Regions from separate parts of the Heyndrickxia sp. FW510-T9 genome, predicted to be linked through region 2. Evidence: riboswitches for the same ligand, from Rfam matches in the RefSeq annotation. Region 2 holds a riboswitch; the other holds the start of a gene.
The links. Region 2 has a riboswitch for FMN ahead of AC3WJF_RS05900 (ECF transporter S component). Riboswitches for the same ligand answer to the same signal wherever they lie in the genome.

Region 1 (7,939 bases), on a different contig from region 2:
CAAAGATGATGATTATGACGAAAAAGGAACTTATGCGAAGATATCCGATTGAAAACTATTAGAGTGTTTGTCAAGTATGAATTGATAATAGAAAATAATTCGCTCATTGATTAATTTACTTATATTTATATTTATATTTCTAATAACTATTTTCAACTTAGAGGTGAAGAGATTTGGATATCAACGTTATGACATATAATATACACCATGGAAAAGGGAGTGATAAGCGTACAGATCTTCATCGCATTGCAGATATTATAAAAAAAAGTAAGTCAGATATTGTTGGGCTGAACGAAGTGGATAGAAATTTTTCTCGGCGGAGTAATTATGAAGATCAAATTAGTTGGCTAGCAAAGCAATTAAACATGTATCACGCATTTAGTCCGTCTCTTTCCTTAGCACATAAGGGAAATAAGCATGTTAGAGAATATGGGAATGCTATTTTGTCCCGATATCCAATAGTAACGTATAATAGTTATACTTTTCATTTAAAGCTTGGACTCGCTGAACCAAGATCCTTACTTGAAGCTATCATTCAAATTAATGGAAAGCAAGTTCGTTTTTATGTTTCGCATTTAAGTATTAATACTTTTCTTCATCGTAAACAATCGAATTTTATCCTCCAGAAGTTTAATCAGTGTTCATATCCTACAATTATTATGGGTGATTGGAACATGAAGGCTGGTTCCAAAAAATGGTGTCGCATTACGAAAACGTATCAAGATGTATGGAATCTTGCAGGCAATGGACCAGGCTTTACATATCCCTCACAGAAGCCAAAATTAAGATTAGACTATCTTTTTGTGAGCAGAGATGTTCAAGTAGATTATGTAGAAGTTGTAAACATATTATCCATAGCATCTGATCATTTGCCTTTAAAAGCGACACTTTCCATCTTTTAATAATATATTGTCTGTTAACTCCAATTTCCTTCTCCTACACTATATTATTCATATGAATCTGTTATTTGTTCATACTAATAGCTATACAAGATTAATCTATGGAAGGAAGAAGGATGGATGACATCTGGACAATCTCAAAAAAAAAGAGTTATTGTACTTATAGTTGATACATTAATGGATCCCACATTACAAGCTGCACTAAAGTCAGGGAATGTTCCTGCCTTTCAATTTTTTATGGAAAAGGGTTGTTATTATTCGAATGTGGTTAGCCCTTTTCCGACTATGTCTGTAAATGTTGATAGTACATTATTAACCGGCGAATATAGCGATAAACATAAAGTACCAGGACTCGTTTGGTATAATCAAAACGAAAAAAGAATTGTTAACTATGGCAGTCATCCGAGAGAACTTTATAAACTGGGACTAAAGCAATCCATGGAAGATATATTTTTCAATTTAAATCATGTTCATTTAAACAAGCAACATAAAACCATTCATCAAATATTACATAAAGAAGGAATGCAATCGTCATCCATCAATGCACTTTTATATAAGGGAAGTTGCCAAAATGTATTAAAAACACCTTTTCTCCTTTCCATGGTAACAGGATTGAAAAGGAAAATAGCTGTTTTATCACCAGACATATACTCATATGGAGCCTTTCAGTGGTTAAATCCAATCAAAAAGTATTCTACTTCATGGAGAAAATATGGCTTTAATGATAAATTTACTGCTAATGAAGTATGTTTTCTTATCAATGAAAAGAAATTACCACCTTTAACCATAGCTTATTTTCCAGATTTAGATCAAAGTGTGCATAAAAATGGAAGGAAAGATATAAAGGGGATACAAAAAGTAGATCAACAATTACAAAAAATCCTCAATCAGTACCCTTCCTGGGATGAAGCTTTGGAAAACAATATATGGATTATTTCAGGTGACAATGGACAAGCATGGATTAGTACTAATAAAAAAGAAGCGTTAATTGACCTTAGAGATCTATTGAAATCGTATCGGATAGTTAAATTAAAAAAGGGGGTAACACCTCAAGACGAAATCATCCTATGTGTGAACGAAAGAATGGTTTTTATATATACATTAAACAATCAAAATGTGCCATTAAAAGATATCGCAAAGATACTGAAAAATGATCATCGGATTGATATTATTTCCATTAAAAATGAAAAATTAGTAACTGTTACATCTGGAATACATGATGGGTATCTTCAATTTCATCCTGAAGGAGATTTTTTCGATAAATATGGGCAATCATGGTTCTTAGAAGGGAATACAGAAATATTAAATCTATCTATTACGAATAAAATCATAAAATATGGAGCTTACCCTGATGCATTAGCAAGATTATACTCCTCTTTTTTCTCACATGAAGGGGACTACCTCATTGCTAGTGCAAAACCTGGACACGAATTTATTGGAGAAGGATCTCCTACTCATATTGGAGGTGCAAGCCATGGCGGTCTGCACATGGAAGATTCGTTAGTGTCTATGATTGTTTGTGGCACTTCTACTGTACCAAAGCACTTACGAATAATTGACTTTAAGGATTGGATTTTGTCAATGGTTCAAGAAAAATAACATACTATACAAAAACCAAAGAGACCTCAGAAGGGCCTCTTTTTATATAAAAATTAAATTGGCGTAGAGTAGGTGAGTCAACTTATACTAAGCCCAACAAATTGCTCCAATAATAATTAGAAGGATAAACAATACGACAATAAGGGCAAATCCCGCCCCCATACCACCAGTAGGGGCTGGATATGCGTATCCTTGATTTCTACAACCACCGCACCACATAAAAGTCACCTCCATTTTATGAGAGAAAATTCACCTATTTATTAATAGCCCATGCCACCGCCATAGCCTCCTCCAAGAAATGCAGCTCCAACTATGATTAGTAGGATAAATAAAACAACAATTAGAGCAAATCCTGCTCCATAACCACCGCCATCAGACATGCCAAAACCTCCTTTATGTTCGGATAAAATAAGGTATGTTGTTTATGAAAAAGTGGAAAGGCATTAAAACTACTTTAGAAAAAACATTCCTAAAAATAATGATACAGTCTAAAAGAACTAACGAAGGGACAAATATTTAAAAATAAATATGCTTAGAAAACCATAGGGGAATAGTATTGTCATTAGTCCGCATAATAAGGTGAAAAGAGTTAAGGAAGTGGAATAGTTGAAGGGAAGAAAAAAATATACCGATAAAGAAGAAATATCCTATACAGATGTATCAACTGTTGAAGCGAGAAAAAACTTCATTCATCCTGAAGATTTACCAGAGGGCTCTTATGGTGCTCCTGGCGGTGCCAATACACCTGTTCAAGGAAAATCTACATCATGGGAAGAAGGACAAAGGTCATACAGTAACTTCAACTATGAATTTAAATCCTTCCATCAGGATCTACCAAGGGAATATCCAGGTGCACATCCTACACATGATGATCCGGATGAAAATCAAGAGCCGCCATATGATGAAAGTAATTAGGCTAGTTTTTTTATAACGAGTGAAAGCAAGGGGAATAGATACTTGCTTTTTTAACTCTTGAGTGATATATTTTTAATCATTATTTAGTGATAAGATTTTGTTACCGTTTAATAAATTTTTATAATGCTAAATAATAGTGGATTTTTGATAACTAAAGGATATTAATAAAACTAAATAGTTCCTTCGGGGTCGGGTGAAATTCCCAACCGGCGGTGATGAAACGAAAGGTTTCTAAGTCCGTGACCCGGTTAACGGTTTGTTAAACGGTGGAGCTGGTGAAAATCCGGCACCGACAGTATAGTCTGGATGGGAGAAGGAAAAAGCTAGGTTTGAACAAGGGATTAGTATACCCTTATTTAACCTCTATTTGAGCTGCCTTTTATTAAAGGACCCTGAATTTTAATTATTCATGGGTCCTTTTTTTATGCTTTAGGAAATTATACTTCAAATTATCACTCGATGAAATTACACTTCAAATTTCACTCATTCGTACACCGATGAGCAAGGCGCCTGCGCATTTGTTCTTTCTAAAGGAGAATTAAAATGAATGATTTTGACTACATGAATTTAGCTTTAACAATAGCAAGTGCAACAACAGGACAAACCTCGCCAAATCCAATGGTAGGAGCGGTTCTTGTTAAGGATAATCAAATTGTTGGATTAGGTACCCATATAAAAGCCGGTGGTCCACATGCGGAGGTTCATGCCATTCAAATGGCAGGAGAAAATGCAAATGGTGCAACACTTTATGTGACACTAGAACCTTGCAGTCATTATGGAAAAACTCCACCTTGTACAGATTTAATCATTCAAACCGGGGTGAAAAAAGTATTCGTTGCAACAGTAGATCCAAATCCGAAAGTTTGTGGAAAAGGTATTCAAAGTATGAAAGACGCAGGTATTGAAGTGGAAGTTGGCATACTTCAGGAAGAAGCAAGTAAGCTGAATAAAGTATTTTTTCATTATGCTAGCTCAAATCTTCCTTATGTAACAGTAAAAACCGCTATCAGTCTTGACGGCAAGATTGCAACGGTAACAGGGGAAAGTAAATGGATTACCAGTGAGGAAGCAAGAGAGGATGTTCATCGGTATCGTCATATGCATGAAGCCATATTAGTCGGCGTTAATACAGTCATAAAGGATAATCCAATGCTGACAACAAGATTAAAAAATGGGGGTAAAAACCCCATCAGGATTATCTTGGATACGACTTTGAGAATACCTTTGGAAGCGAATGTAGTGAAGGATAAATCGTCCAAAACCTATATTATAACTGGACATAAGGTAGACGCTCGAAAAGAGAGAACGATAATTGGGCTAGGAGTAGAAATCATCAAAATGGATCAATCCACCATTTTAATTAATGAAATGCTTAAAGTGTTAGGTGAGCGCGGCATTACCTCCATCTTTGTAGAAGGAGGCGCAAAAGTTCAAGGTAGTTTCCTGAAAGAAAATGCATTTCAAGAAGTAATCACCTACATCGCCCCGAAACTAATAGGCGGAGATCGTGCACCTATTACATTTGGTGGAAATGGGATAGAACAAATCAAGGATGTTCCGCTACTTCGTTTTTCGCAAATTGACAATATCGGAAATGATATAAGAATCATTGCAGTACCAATGGAGGTGACATAATAGCAAATGTTTACAGGGATTATTGAGGAAATAGGGGCGGTTCAAGCAATAAAGCGTACTGATGATTCATTTGTACTGACCATTAGCGCAAGTAAAATAATGAATGATATCCATTTGGGTGATAGTATCGCCATTAATGGAGTGTGCTTAACAGTCACAGACTTTACAGATAAACAGTTTTCAGTTGATGTCATGCCTGAAACTATAAAAGCTACAAGTCTAGCGGCGGTGACTCGTGGATCAAATGTAAATTTAGAAAGGGCTATGGCTGCTGGTGGAAGATTCGGAGGTCATTTTGTTTCTGGGCATGTTGATGGTATAGGAACCATCATGATGAAGAAAAAAGTAAAAAATGCTGTGTACTACGAAATCGAGATGAATAAAGAATTATTAAAATATATCATTCAACGTGGATCTGTTGCTGTAGATGGGACAAGCTTAACGATTTTCGGTATTAGTGAAAATAGCTTTACCCTATCTATTATTCCGCACACCCTTTCTGAAACAGTATTGGGGTCAAAAAATGTAGGAGACATCGTAAATATAGAATGCGATATGCTTGGGAAATATTTGTCCCACTTTTTAAATAATAACCAAACAATTTATACTAAAAAGGATTCCGGGATTACAGCTAAGTTTTTAGAAGATAACGGATTTACATGAGGAGATGCTTTCAATGTTCCATACAATTGAAGAGGCAATAAATGATTTGAAGCAAGGTAAAGTAATCATCGTTTGTGATGATGAAAATAGAGAAAACGAAGGAGATTTTATTGCGATTGCAGAAAAAGCGACGCCAGATATCATTAATTTCATGGTTACATATGGACGTGGTCTAGTTTGTGTTCCAATTGAAAAGGAATTAGCACAAAAACTCGATTTAGCGCCAATGGTGTCTAAAAATACTGATTCACATGAAACAGCTTTTACTGTAAGTATCGATCATAAATCAACTACCACGGGGATATCCGCCTTTGAACGGTCTGCTACCATTCTGCAGCTAATTGATAAAAGATCAACTGCTCCCGACTTCAAGAGACCAGGTCATGTGTTCCCGTTAATTGCTAGGGAAGGTGGCGTAATACAAAGACCTGGACATACAGAAGCAGCCGTTGATTTAGCTAAACTTTGTAATGCAAAGCCAGCAGGAGTGATATGTGAAATTATGAATGGGGACGGTACGATGGCGCGAGTTCCTGAACTTAGCAAAATAGCGGATAGATTTGAATTGAAAATGATCAGTATTAAAGACTTAATTAATTACAAACGCGATAAGGAAGTAAGTCACATAAATTAATTTTTTAAGAAAATGGAGGAAATGAAAATGGGTAATATTTTTGAAGGTAATCTAGTTGGATCGGGTTTGAAGATAGGGATTGTAGTAGGGCGTTTTAATGAATTTATTACGAGTAAATTATTAGGTGGTGCACAGGATGCTTTAAAACGACATGGAGTAAATGATGAAAATGTAGATATTGCTTGGGTACCTGGAGCGTTTGAAATTCCATTTATCGCACAAAAAATGGCGAAAAGTAAAAAGTATGATGCAGTTATCACACTTGGCACTGTAATCCGTGGTTCTACACCACATTTTGATTATGTTTGTAATGAAGCAGCTAAAGGAATTTCAAATACTTCATTGAATTCAAATATTCCTGTAATTTTCGGGATTCTTACCACTGAATCTATTGAACAAGCTATTGAACGTGCGGGAACGAAGGCAGGTAATAAAGGATGGGATGCCGCAGTATCTGCAATTGAGATGGCTAATTTATGCAAAAGCTTTGAATAATTGTGCCAAAAAATAATGAACAAAAACCATCTTCGCAATGGAGATGGTTTTTCGTTTTATAATAATTGCCGTATGGGAAATATAAAAGGTAAGGTTGAGATATTAAAAGAAATTTCTTCTTTGGAAAGTAGGACTTTCATTCAAAACTTGCCTTCCGTTTTCTAATCCAATCTACAATCCATTTATTAAGAATTGCTAATATGTAAAGTGTAATGAATGATTCAAAGTAATTCCAATTATGTGTCTGATATATATGGAAATAAACGAATATTGGTATCCCCACAAATGAAATTAATATATCCGCAATTAAAAATGCAAATAGATAAAAACTCCATCTGCTAAATATTTGGTAGATAAGTGTAAAAATAACAGGTATTATAGCAAAGTCAGCGGCATTAAATCGACTCGAGAAGGGGACGAGCTGGTGAGGGTAGCTCCATTTGTGGTAAAACGCCCCAATTTCATCTGTAAGTCCCACTAAAAAGATACTGATCATAAATGCCAAAGAAAGTAATATTAGGCGGCCACGATCGATTAATAAGAAGAGAAGAATTATAAATATAGCGTTTATTATTAAAATTGCCCACCAGTGAACACTAAACAAATCATGGTGAAGCCAATAGCTCCATAGCTTTTGGTGGTACTTGTTAGCAATGTTTTCAATTACATGCATCATTATCACTCCGTTTACTATCTTAAACTTCTTTTCGATAACGGTGTATAATCCTCACAAATCATACCCCTTCTAACAAAGGGCTACTTTATCTTATTTTTAACTGTATCTACTACATCTTTCATTAAAGCTTTGTCCTCATTTGATCCTTTTACGGCAACATAAATAGGTATTAATGTTAATGGAATATACATTGAATAGGTAATCCATTTAAAAAAAACATCCATTTTTTTCAACTCCATTAAGTATTTATCTATATGATTGGTCTTTTTCATAAAATTCATTCCAAAATAAATGTAAAGATGGGGAAATTTTTCATTGTAGGTATCAAAAAAATAAAGCTCTGTGATTTTCAGAGCTTTAACATCTAAATCATTTTAACCTATCGCTGTGACTTTCGATAACCGGCCTTTTTCGCATCTGTTT
Region 2 (7,939 bases):
ATGAAGATGAATGTGAAATGCTGCTCGTATTCTCTTCTGGCTCATTATTCTGGGAAGAATCACTTTTGTTCGTTTCGTATAAAATTTCCTCCCCGCCTGCGGGCTCAGATGTCAAATGAAACGGTTGATGTTTAGAAAAATATGTATACGCAACGATTGTACTAATCGGCAAAAGGATAAAAAAGGTTAACAGTACTTTCGGAAAAATAGAGCCTGATTTCTTTTTCTTTTTCTTATTATTTTTCTTTGAATGATGTAATTCCATACGTGAAGGTAATGGAGACTCGATTTCCACTTCATCCACCACGGTATTTACTTTTTCTAATCTTTGTTTTTTCTTTTCAACTTGATCGTAATAGGTTTGTGAATACATGAAACCCCCCCGTTCATTGTTTCATCCTATACTTGATTGCTATTCCTAACAATAAATCAATAATAAAATGCATCGCTATAGTTGTTAGTAAGTGATGATTAGATAATTCATAAACTATGCCCAACCAAAAACTAAGAACTACAATATTGACTATAAGAAACCAGTGTCCCCAATATCTAATATGAACTAAGGCAAATATGATGCTAGCTGTAATTACTCCGAAATGGGTTTGAATTATACCGCGAAATAATAATTCTTCACTAAATGCAATTAATAGAGTTAATCCTACAATTTCAATGATTGATCGATCTCGAAATATCTTTTCATTTATTCCACCATCATCATAATATCGATTTGGTAATACCTTCATCAAAATAAAATCGATAATAACGATGAAAACACCATTTGTGATTCCCATTATAAATATAGACGAATCAAATCGAAAAAGGTTGAAAAAAGAAGATAAATCTTTAAATAAAAATATACCTAAAATAATGGAAATCGTTAATAGGACTATTTGAGTAGCTACGAGGTGAAAAGTTAATTCTTTTTTTGTCAGTTGTTGAATTATGTTTGCTTGATTCCATTTTTTCATGTAACATCACTTTCTAATAATAAATTTTTAAGCATATCTTGCCATGACTCATTTTTTACTTTATTCTCGTTCATTTCAGACACCTCATACTTGTCCAATGATAACCCACAGTTATCACAGCACATTTCAACCTCATGTACTGCTACCTCATTAAAATAAGATAATATTTCCTTTCTCCTACATATATTTGATTTTATCCAATTATCCATTTGTACTATTTTTTGTTGTTTATATTGAATTCGTTCATCTCGAATTTTCTTTAGTTTCGTTAGTTGTGATGCGTATGGTGTTTCATTAGAACAATAATATTGCAAAAATCGCAGTTGCGTTTCCGTTAGTTCCTGTACATTTTCATTTTGAGGAAACCGTAAATGTTCTATATATAAATCTATTTGATTATCTGCTGGTAATTCATGTTCGATTAATTGGAGAGGCAGTTGGATATCACCAGGACTATATAATAAAATAGCGACGCTTTTTTCACTATCTCTGCCAGCCCTGCCGATTTCCTGCAAATATGATTCCAAGCTTTGAGGCATATGAAAATGAATTACGAAACGAATATTAGCTTTATTGATCCCCATACCGAATGCACTAGTAGCGCAAATTATATCTAGCTCATCGTAGAGAAATTGCTGTTGTATTAGCATCCTTTGTTCCTGATCCATTCCTCCGTGATAGGCTGCCGTTCTCGATAATCCCTCCCGCCTTAGCATTTCCGCTACCTCTTCAGAGATTTTTTTACTTGAAAAATAAATGATTCCCGGCTTTTGAAGTTTTTTCAGTAAATTTAATAATTCGTTTAGTTTATCTTTATAACCTTGTTTTTTCTGTACAAACATAGATATATTGGCACGATCAACAGAAAAAATACACTCTTTTGCCTTAGGTAATTCCAATAATTGAATAATGTCCCCGCGAACTTCTTCTATTGCTGTAGCAGTTAAAGCAAGGGTGGTTGGATTTCCTAACTTCCTCCTTACCTCCCCTAATCGTAAATAATCAGGACGAAAATCATACCCCCATTGCGAAATACAATGTGCTTCATCTATTACAAATAGTGAAATATCAATCTTCAAGAAGGAGTTTAAAATATTTTGACTAGAGAGCATTTCCGGTGAAATAAAAATAAACTTATACTGAGTTAATGATTTTAAAATATGTTGTCGTTCTCTTCTAGAAAGAAAAGAATTGATCGCTACAACTTTCTTTTCCCCAAGCATTTTCATTTGTTCAACTTGATCTTGCATAAGCGAAAGAAGTGGGGAGACAATCATGACTGATCCTGGTAACAAATAGCCTGGAAGTTGATAGCATAATGATTTTCCTGTCCCAGTGGGGAGCATGGCGATCGTGTGTTGCCCATTCAATACAGAAGTAATGACTTCTTCTTGACCTTGTCGAAATGTATCAAACTTGAAATATGTTTGTAATGCCTCGTAAATATTCATCTTTCCATCACCTATTCTTGGCCAATGTTAGTCTAATTTGAAAGTAGGATACGTTTTGCAACTGGTCTTTTATTGGCTTTAGCTTTTGCTTTCCGATTTGTTTAGCAATCGTTATAATTTTCTCTTCTGTATATAAATCAACAAATGGCTTTATACTAAAATCCGGGTTATTAAATACAACTTCAATAATATGGTCTTGTATCGTACTCTCCTTTAACTTCCTAATTTTCGAAATATCAGCAATAGAATAGTTTTTCAATAAGAGCTTATACGTTTCAAAGGTGGACTTTGTCATTGGAAATGGTTTGTACATATCTCGAAAAATGGAAAATAACAGGGGATAATCTTTCTCTTTTTCTAAAACATTGTCCATTAAATAGTGAAGTAAGTTTAAATAACGATACCAATATTCTGTCGTTTCCATTTTTAGCTTACTAGCAGTCTGTTCAACAGTCTTTCCAATTTGTTTGTATCCTGTTAATCTCAAAACCAAAATTTCTGGTAAGTCTGGTGAATTATCCGAAAAAATACAGTGAAGTTCTTCATAAAGGGCGGTTGCCAATTGGCGCTTCGACTTTTTTTGTGAGATCATAAATTGTTTAACCCATCTTAACAACTCCGCATCACGACTTATGGGAAAGTAATGACGGTTTTCATTAATTAAGTTTGATAATATTTGTACGAAAATCGCTAACCGGTTCCAAAATACAAATGTGTGATCCTGATATTTCATTCCATTCAGAAAAGCAGGAAACGGTTGTTTAGTTAAATACGAATGTAGTTGATATTCCCCCTGATCGGTTAGATAATAGTGATGATCTGAATTTAACCTTAATAATGATTGATTAACAAGCGATTTTAAGCTGGTATCAAAGGAAGTTCTCGTTAAATGGGGAAAAGTATAAAATAAAGACTCAATCTGATAAAGGTATGCGTCTTGAATGGTTTGGCTTGATTTTTTACCGTTTAATAAATGGAACACAGAGTAAACTGTGCGCTCATTTTTAATCTTTTTTAAGGCCCATAGTATTAATACTTCTAAAAAAGTCATAGTTTAACACCTATTGTCTTTTTATGTCTAATTTTAGCATATATCTCAATGTTATTTCATAAATTATGAACAAAATTAGAAGAATTTTCTCTTAGAAAGGCTTTTTATTGAAATGTAGATAATGGAGTCTTAAAATGAGGTGTGGGGAAAAATTTATTTTTACTTATCACTTGTAGTGAAGTGAATAGAGTTGATTTACTAGGAGGTAAAATACGTATGCCTAAATATACGATTGTAGATAAAGATACTTGTATTGCTTGTGGAGCATGTGGGGCAGCTGCACCTGATATTTATGATTATGATGATGAAGGTCTCGCATATGTTATTCTTGATGATAATCAAGGAGTTACTGAAATACCAGAGATTCTAGAGGATGATATGATTGATGCATTTGAAGGTTGTCCAACTGAATCCATTAAAGTCGCCGACGAACCTTTTGATGGTGACCCTTTAAAACATGAATAAAGGCTCTTATCTTATACTTTGTTGTTTTGGATCTCATAATTATTTCTTTCAAATTTAGAATAAGTAATCCTTGTCAGAAAAGATGCCCCGAAACTAAATTAAATAAAGAATTTAGACACCGTATAAAAAGCAACAATCTATACGAAAAAGCCTGAATAAAAACAAGCATGCAGCAAAATTTGCTGCATGCTTGTTTAATATAAATTAATTATTTTACTAGTGAATGTTTTTCTAGCCACTTTTGCATTCTTACAAAGATTAACATGAAAATAATCGTAATTAGCAAACCTTTCACAATATTAAATGGCAATACCCCACTAATTATATATGCTTTAACATCTTGAATGTGATAATTAACTAATGATGCATATGCTGGTAATATTACAAAATAATTTAATATGCTCATTAATAATGCTAAAGAAAAAGTACCGAAAATTAACCCTATGGTCATCCCTTTTTTCGATTTAAATTTTCTATAAATATAATAAGTAGGAAGAACAAATAAAAGTCCAGACATTAAATTTGCTAAATGTCCTATTGGTATACTAGCAGCATCTCCAAAGGTTAAGTAGTCCAATATATTTTTTATTACTTCTACAATAATAGCTGCAAGTGGACCAAATACTACTGCTGCGACTAAAGCGGGTATATCACTAAAGTCAAAAGTTAAAAAAGTGGGTAGTGCAGGTAATGGAAACTTTAGCATCATCAATAAATATGCTAAACTCCCCAGCATTGCAATACTTACAAAAGACTTCAAATTCATTTTTTGCAAAATTCCTCTCTCCTTTTGAGATTCACCTCAGCTTGAAGAAAGGTAGCCGCATGCCGAAATAAAATAACCCCCAAAGATAATTTCTTTGAGGGAGTTTTAAAGGCATCACAAATAGGTATTCAAAATGACATCATTTTGAATACTGGCTAACCTTCATCTTCTCCCATCCAGACTTTACTGTCGGCTTTGGAATCACACCAAATCCTGCCTAATACAGGCTCGCGGGCTTAGAAGCAATTGCTTCATCACCGCCGGTCGGGAATTACACCCAGCCCCGAAGATGAACCATATTATTTTCTTCATCATTATAACTTAAATAAAATCAATTGGGAAGAAATTTATGCTTTACTAGCAAAGAATTTTCTCCTGTGAAAATTATCCAAATGTAAATTATTTTGTTTTAAAGACATTCTCCAATATATTTACCGGTTTCTCATCTAAGCTTAATTCTTGATTTGGATAAATTAAATCTTTATTTTTTATATGGTTTAAATTTACTAACGTATCGACTGATATACTAAATTTTTTTGAGATACTAAAGAGAGTATCCCCTTTTTTAACAATGTATGTATTATTATCCATATTTTTCATATTAATTGTATTATATATTAAGGAGATGCTTTGTTTATTTAAGTCATATGATAATTCTTCAGCCTTATAAAAAGGCATAAGTACGTCTTTTTGTTGTTCATGGATTACTGGCTTCGAAACCTCTGCAATGCCGTATGGATCATGCTGTAATGCAAATACTAGCTGACCAATTTCTCCATTTCCAAATACAATAAACGGATCAATTGCATACTTTTTATCAATCGTCCATTCTCCTTCGTGAATTTCAAAATGAAGATGTGTTCCGGATGCTTCACCTGTGTTACCCATTAATCCAATTTTTTCTCCCTTTTGTACTTGTTCACCTTCCATGACAATTCGTTTTGCTAAATGGGCATAAACTGTTTCAAAACCATTCGCATGATGAATGAACACTACATTACCATAAGATTGTGATAAATATGATTTTACAACTTTGCCTTTATCAGCTGCATAAACCGGGGATCTATATGTGCCTGCTATATCTATTCCCTTATGCTCCCCACCTCTTGAATTAAATACATCAGATATTTCACCCTTTGCAGGAAAGAACCAGCTTTCAGTACTTGTTTTAATATCTATATTAGCAGCATTAACATTTCCGCCCTTTATACATAGAGATACACAAATAGCCATTAACAAATGGATTATGACCTTTTTCATCATCTTCCCCTCCTTGGACTACTCTTGCTTAACCATATGAGCGTCTGTTTCTCATTAGAACATAATGTCAATAATGAGTTTGCTAGAGTAAAATTTAGTGTTTACGGATCAGGAAAATATATTCATGATTAAGTTAAATCTAACCATCTAAGACTGATATTCGGTAAAATTAGAAAAAATAAAAAGAAGCCGTTTTGTCGACTTCTTTTAAAAATGCCATTATTTCACACTTTCTAGATTTGCAGCAATTGGAACATTCACCGGTTTGGAAAAATCAAATCCATTCCACCTATAAGGCTCAAGATTTTTAAATTGAATAGCAGTATACCCAAAGTTTTTTGCTGTAAGTAATATGGCTTCCACCATTTGCATAGAATTTTCTTGCTTTTCTAAATTAATTTTCTTAGCAAATTGAACCGTCGCTATGTCTACATTATCTTTATGTACTGTCACATCTGTATTCTGATCAATAACTGGAAAATGGAAGTCATCAGGCTTCGTCTTCATTTCTTCCAAAGCTGACTGTAGATTTGGATAACTTTCATCTGTAGGCAATAAATACTTTCCACCATCACTAGATTGGTACAAAAAATATGCAGTTTGTGGAGTTTTATTTATTACTTGAGGTATTATTTCTCCTATTTCACCTAAATCTATTGGTTTACCATTTTCATCTGTAAAATCAACCTCTTTTACATCCTGAGATGCAAACGTATATTGAACAATACTGTTCAAATTTAATGTAAACTGTTCAGCTATAGAAGAAATTGTACTTTTCTCAATAATAACATGCACCTTTTTCGAATCATTATCGTACTGAATATCACCGTGTAAAGGAAGATAATTGTTTAAGGACGGTAATTTTTTTGAAAATGCTTCTGCTACTGCCTTAAACTGTGTTATCCAGTCGCTGTCATTTTTAGGAGCGATTACACTCACAGGCACAACAATAGCATCCTCCGTTAGAACACCGTATGTAAATAAATTATTCCCTGCCAAATCCTCTTTATAAACTGCTGTTCTATTAATTTGGTCAATTGTATTTTGTGAATACAAATTTATATCTGCCGCCTCTTTTTTATCATTCGCTTTAAATTGTGGTGCACTTCCAGATTTACTTACAATATTTTTATGATTTGCTATGTCCATTGATTTGCTTTCCAAGTGATTATTTTGGAAAAATACAGGGGAAATCAGCACACATAAAATCGCTGCTGCAATAATTGATAATGTAGGTATCAAAATATGCTTTTTATTTTTTTGTTTCCTATTCATCTTCATTTTAACTCTCATGTAAATTTCTTCTGAGTTTCTATTGTCCATTATTTTTGGCATATTTCGAAGAAGCTTCTCTACTTGATATTCATCAACAGAATGATTAGCCATATTGCTGTACCCCTCCCTTCTTATCCTTATGGTTCATCAGTTTTCTTAAGGTAATAAGAGCTCGGTGCTGAGTTGTTTTCACTTTACTTTCTGTCCACCCTAAAATTTCAGCTGTTTCCGTGATTGAAAGGTTATTTAGGAAACGCAAAATAATCACCATTTTTTGATCCTTTGTGCAATAATCAATACAATGATACAAAAGCTGAACATTCTCATTTTTTAATGCAATTTCTTCTGGCAAAGGACCGATATCACGTATTTGATTTGCATTCCAATCAAAAGTATCCTTAATTCTTTTTTTAAAACTATTTTGTTTTCGAAAATAGTCTACTGCTACGTTTCTCGCAATGGAAAAAAGCCATGTTTTTTCTGAGCTTTTCCCTTCGAAATTGTGATAAGATTTTAATACTCGAATATAAACATCTTGAGTAAGATCTTCTGCTACATCACGATTTTTTACCAGGTAAATCAAAAACTGAAACAAGTCTTGATGGTATTTACTATAAATCTCTTTAAAGACGGAGTCCATTCTTCCCCCTCCTCCGTTATTAATTTAGTCGTATAAAACAAGAAAAAGTTACAATAAACTAAA

Region 1: linked by a shared signal. The riboswitch ahead of ribD (bifunctional diaminohydroxyphosphoribosylaminopyrimidine deaminase/5-amino-6-(5-phosphoribosylamino)uracil reductase RibD) and the one ahead of AC3WJF_RS05900 (ECF transporter S component) in region 2 are both predicted to bind FMN.

Annotation. Positions count from the first base shown of each region.
Region 1 covers NZ_JBYSWK010000048.1:16,914-24,852, forward strand. The annotation lists gene AC3WJF_RS18630 (YkoP family protein) at 1-62, shown strand, start outside; gene AC3WJF_RS18635 (endonuclease/exonuclease/phosphatase family protein) at 189-902, shown strand; gene AC3WJF_RS18640 (alkaline phosphatase family protein) at 1,020-2,498, shown strand; gene AC3WJF_RS18645 (YjcZ family sporulation protein) at 2,586-2,717, opposite strand; gene AC3WJF_RS18650 (YjcZ family sporulation protein) at 2,759-2,878, opposite strand; gene AC3WJF_RS18655 (cytosolic protein) at 3,105-3,413, shown strand; FMN riboswitch at 3,589-3,735, shown strand; gene ribD (bifunctional diaminohydroxyphosphoribosylaminopyrimidine deaminase/5-amino-6-(5-phosphoribosylamino)uracil reductase RibD) at 3,957-5,048, shown strand; gene ribE (riboflavin synthase) at 5,055-5,711, shown strand; partial or broken gene ribB (3,4-dihydroxy-2-butanone-4-phosphate synthase) at 5,725-6,327, shown strand; gene ribH (6,7-dimethyl-8-ribityllumazine synthase) at 6,373-6,840, shown strand; gene AC3WJF_RS18680 (hypothetical protein) at 6,977-7,516, opposite strand; gene AC3WJF_RS18685 (hypothetical protein) at 7,597-7,788, opposite strand; gene AC3WJF_RS18690 (thermonuclease family protein) at 7,896-7,939, opposite strand, start outside.
Region 2 covers NZ_JBYSWK010000007.1:107,434-115,372, reverse strand. The annotation lists gene AC3WJF_RS05925 (LysM peptidoglycan-binding domain-containing protein) at 1-373, opposite strand, end outside; gene AC3WJF_RS05920 (CPBP family intramembrane glutamic endopeptidase) at 387-968, opposite strand; gene AC3WJF_RS05915 (RecQ family ATP-dependent DNA helicase) at 965-2,419, opposite strand; gene AC3WJF_RS05910 (YpbB family protein) at 2,427-3,470, opposite strand; gene AC3WJF_RS05905 (ferredoxin) at 3,687-3,935, shown strand; gene AC3WJF_RS05900 (ECF transporter S component) at 4,144-4,710, opposite strand; FMN riboswitch at 4,862-4,996, opposite strand; gene AC3WJF_RS05895 (peptidoglycan DD-metalloendopeptidase family protein) at 5,101-5,961, opposite strand; gene AC3WJF_RS05890 (GerMN domain-containing protein) at 6,181-7,347, opposite strand; gene sigX (RNA polymerase sigma factor SigX) at 7,340-7,876, opposite strand.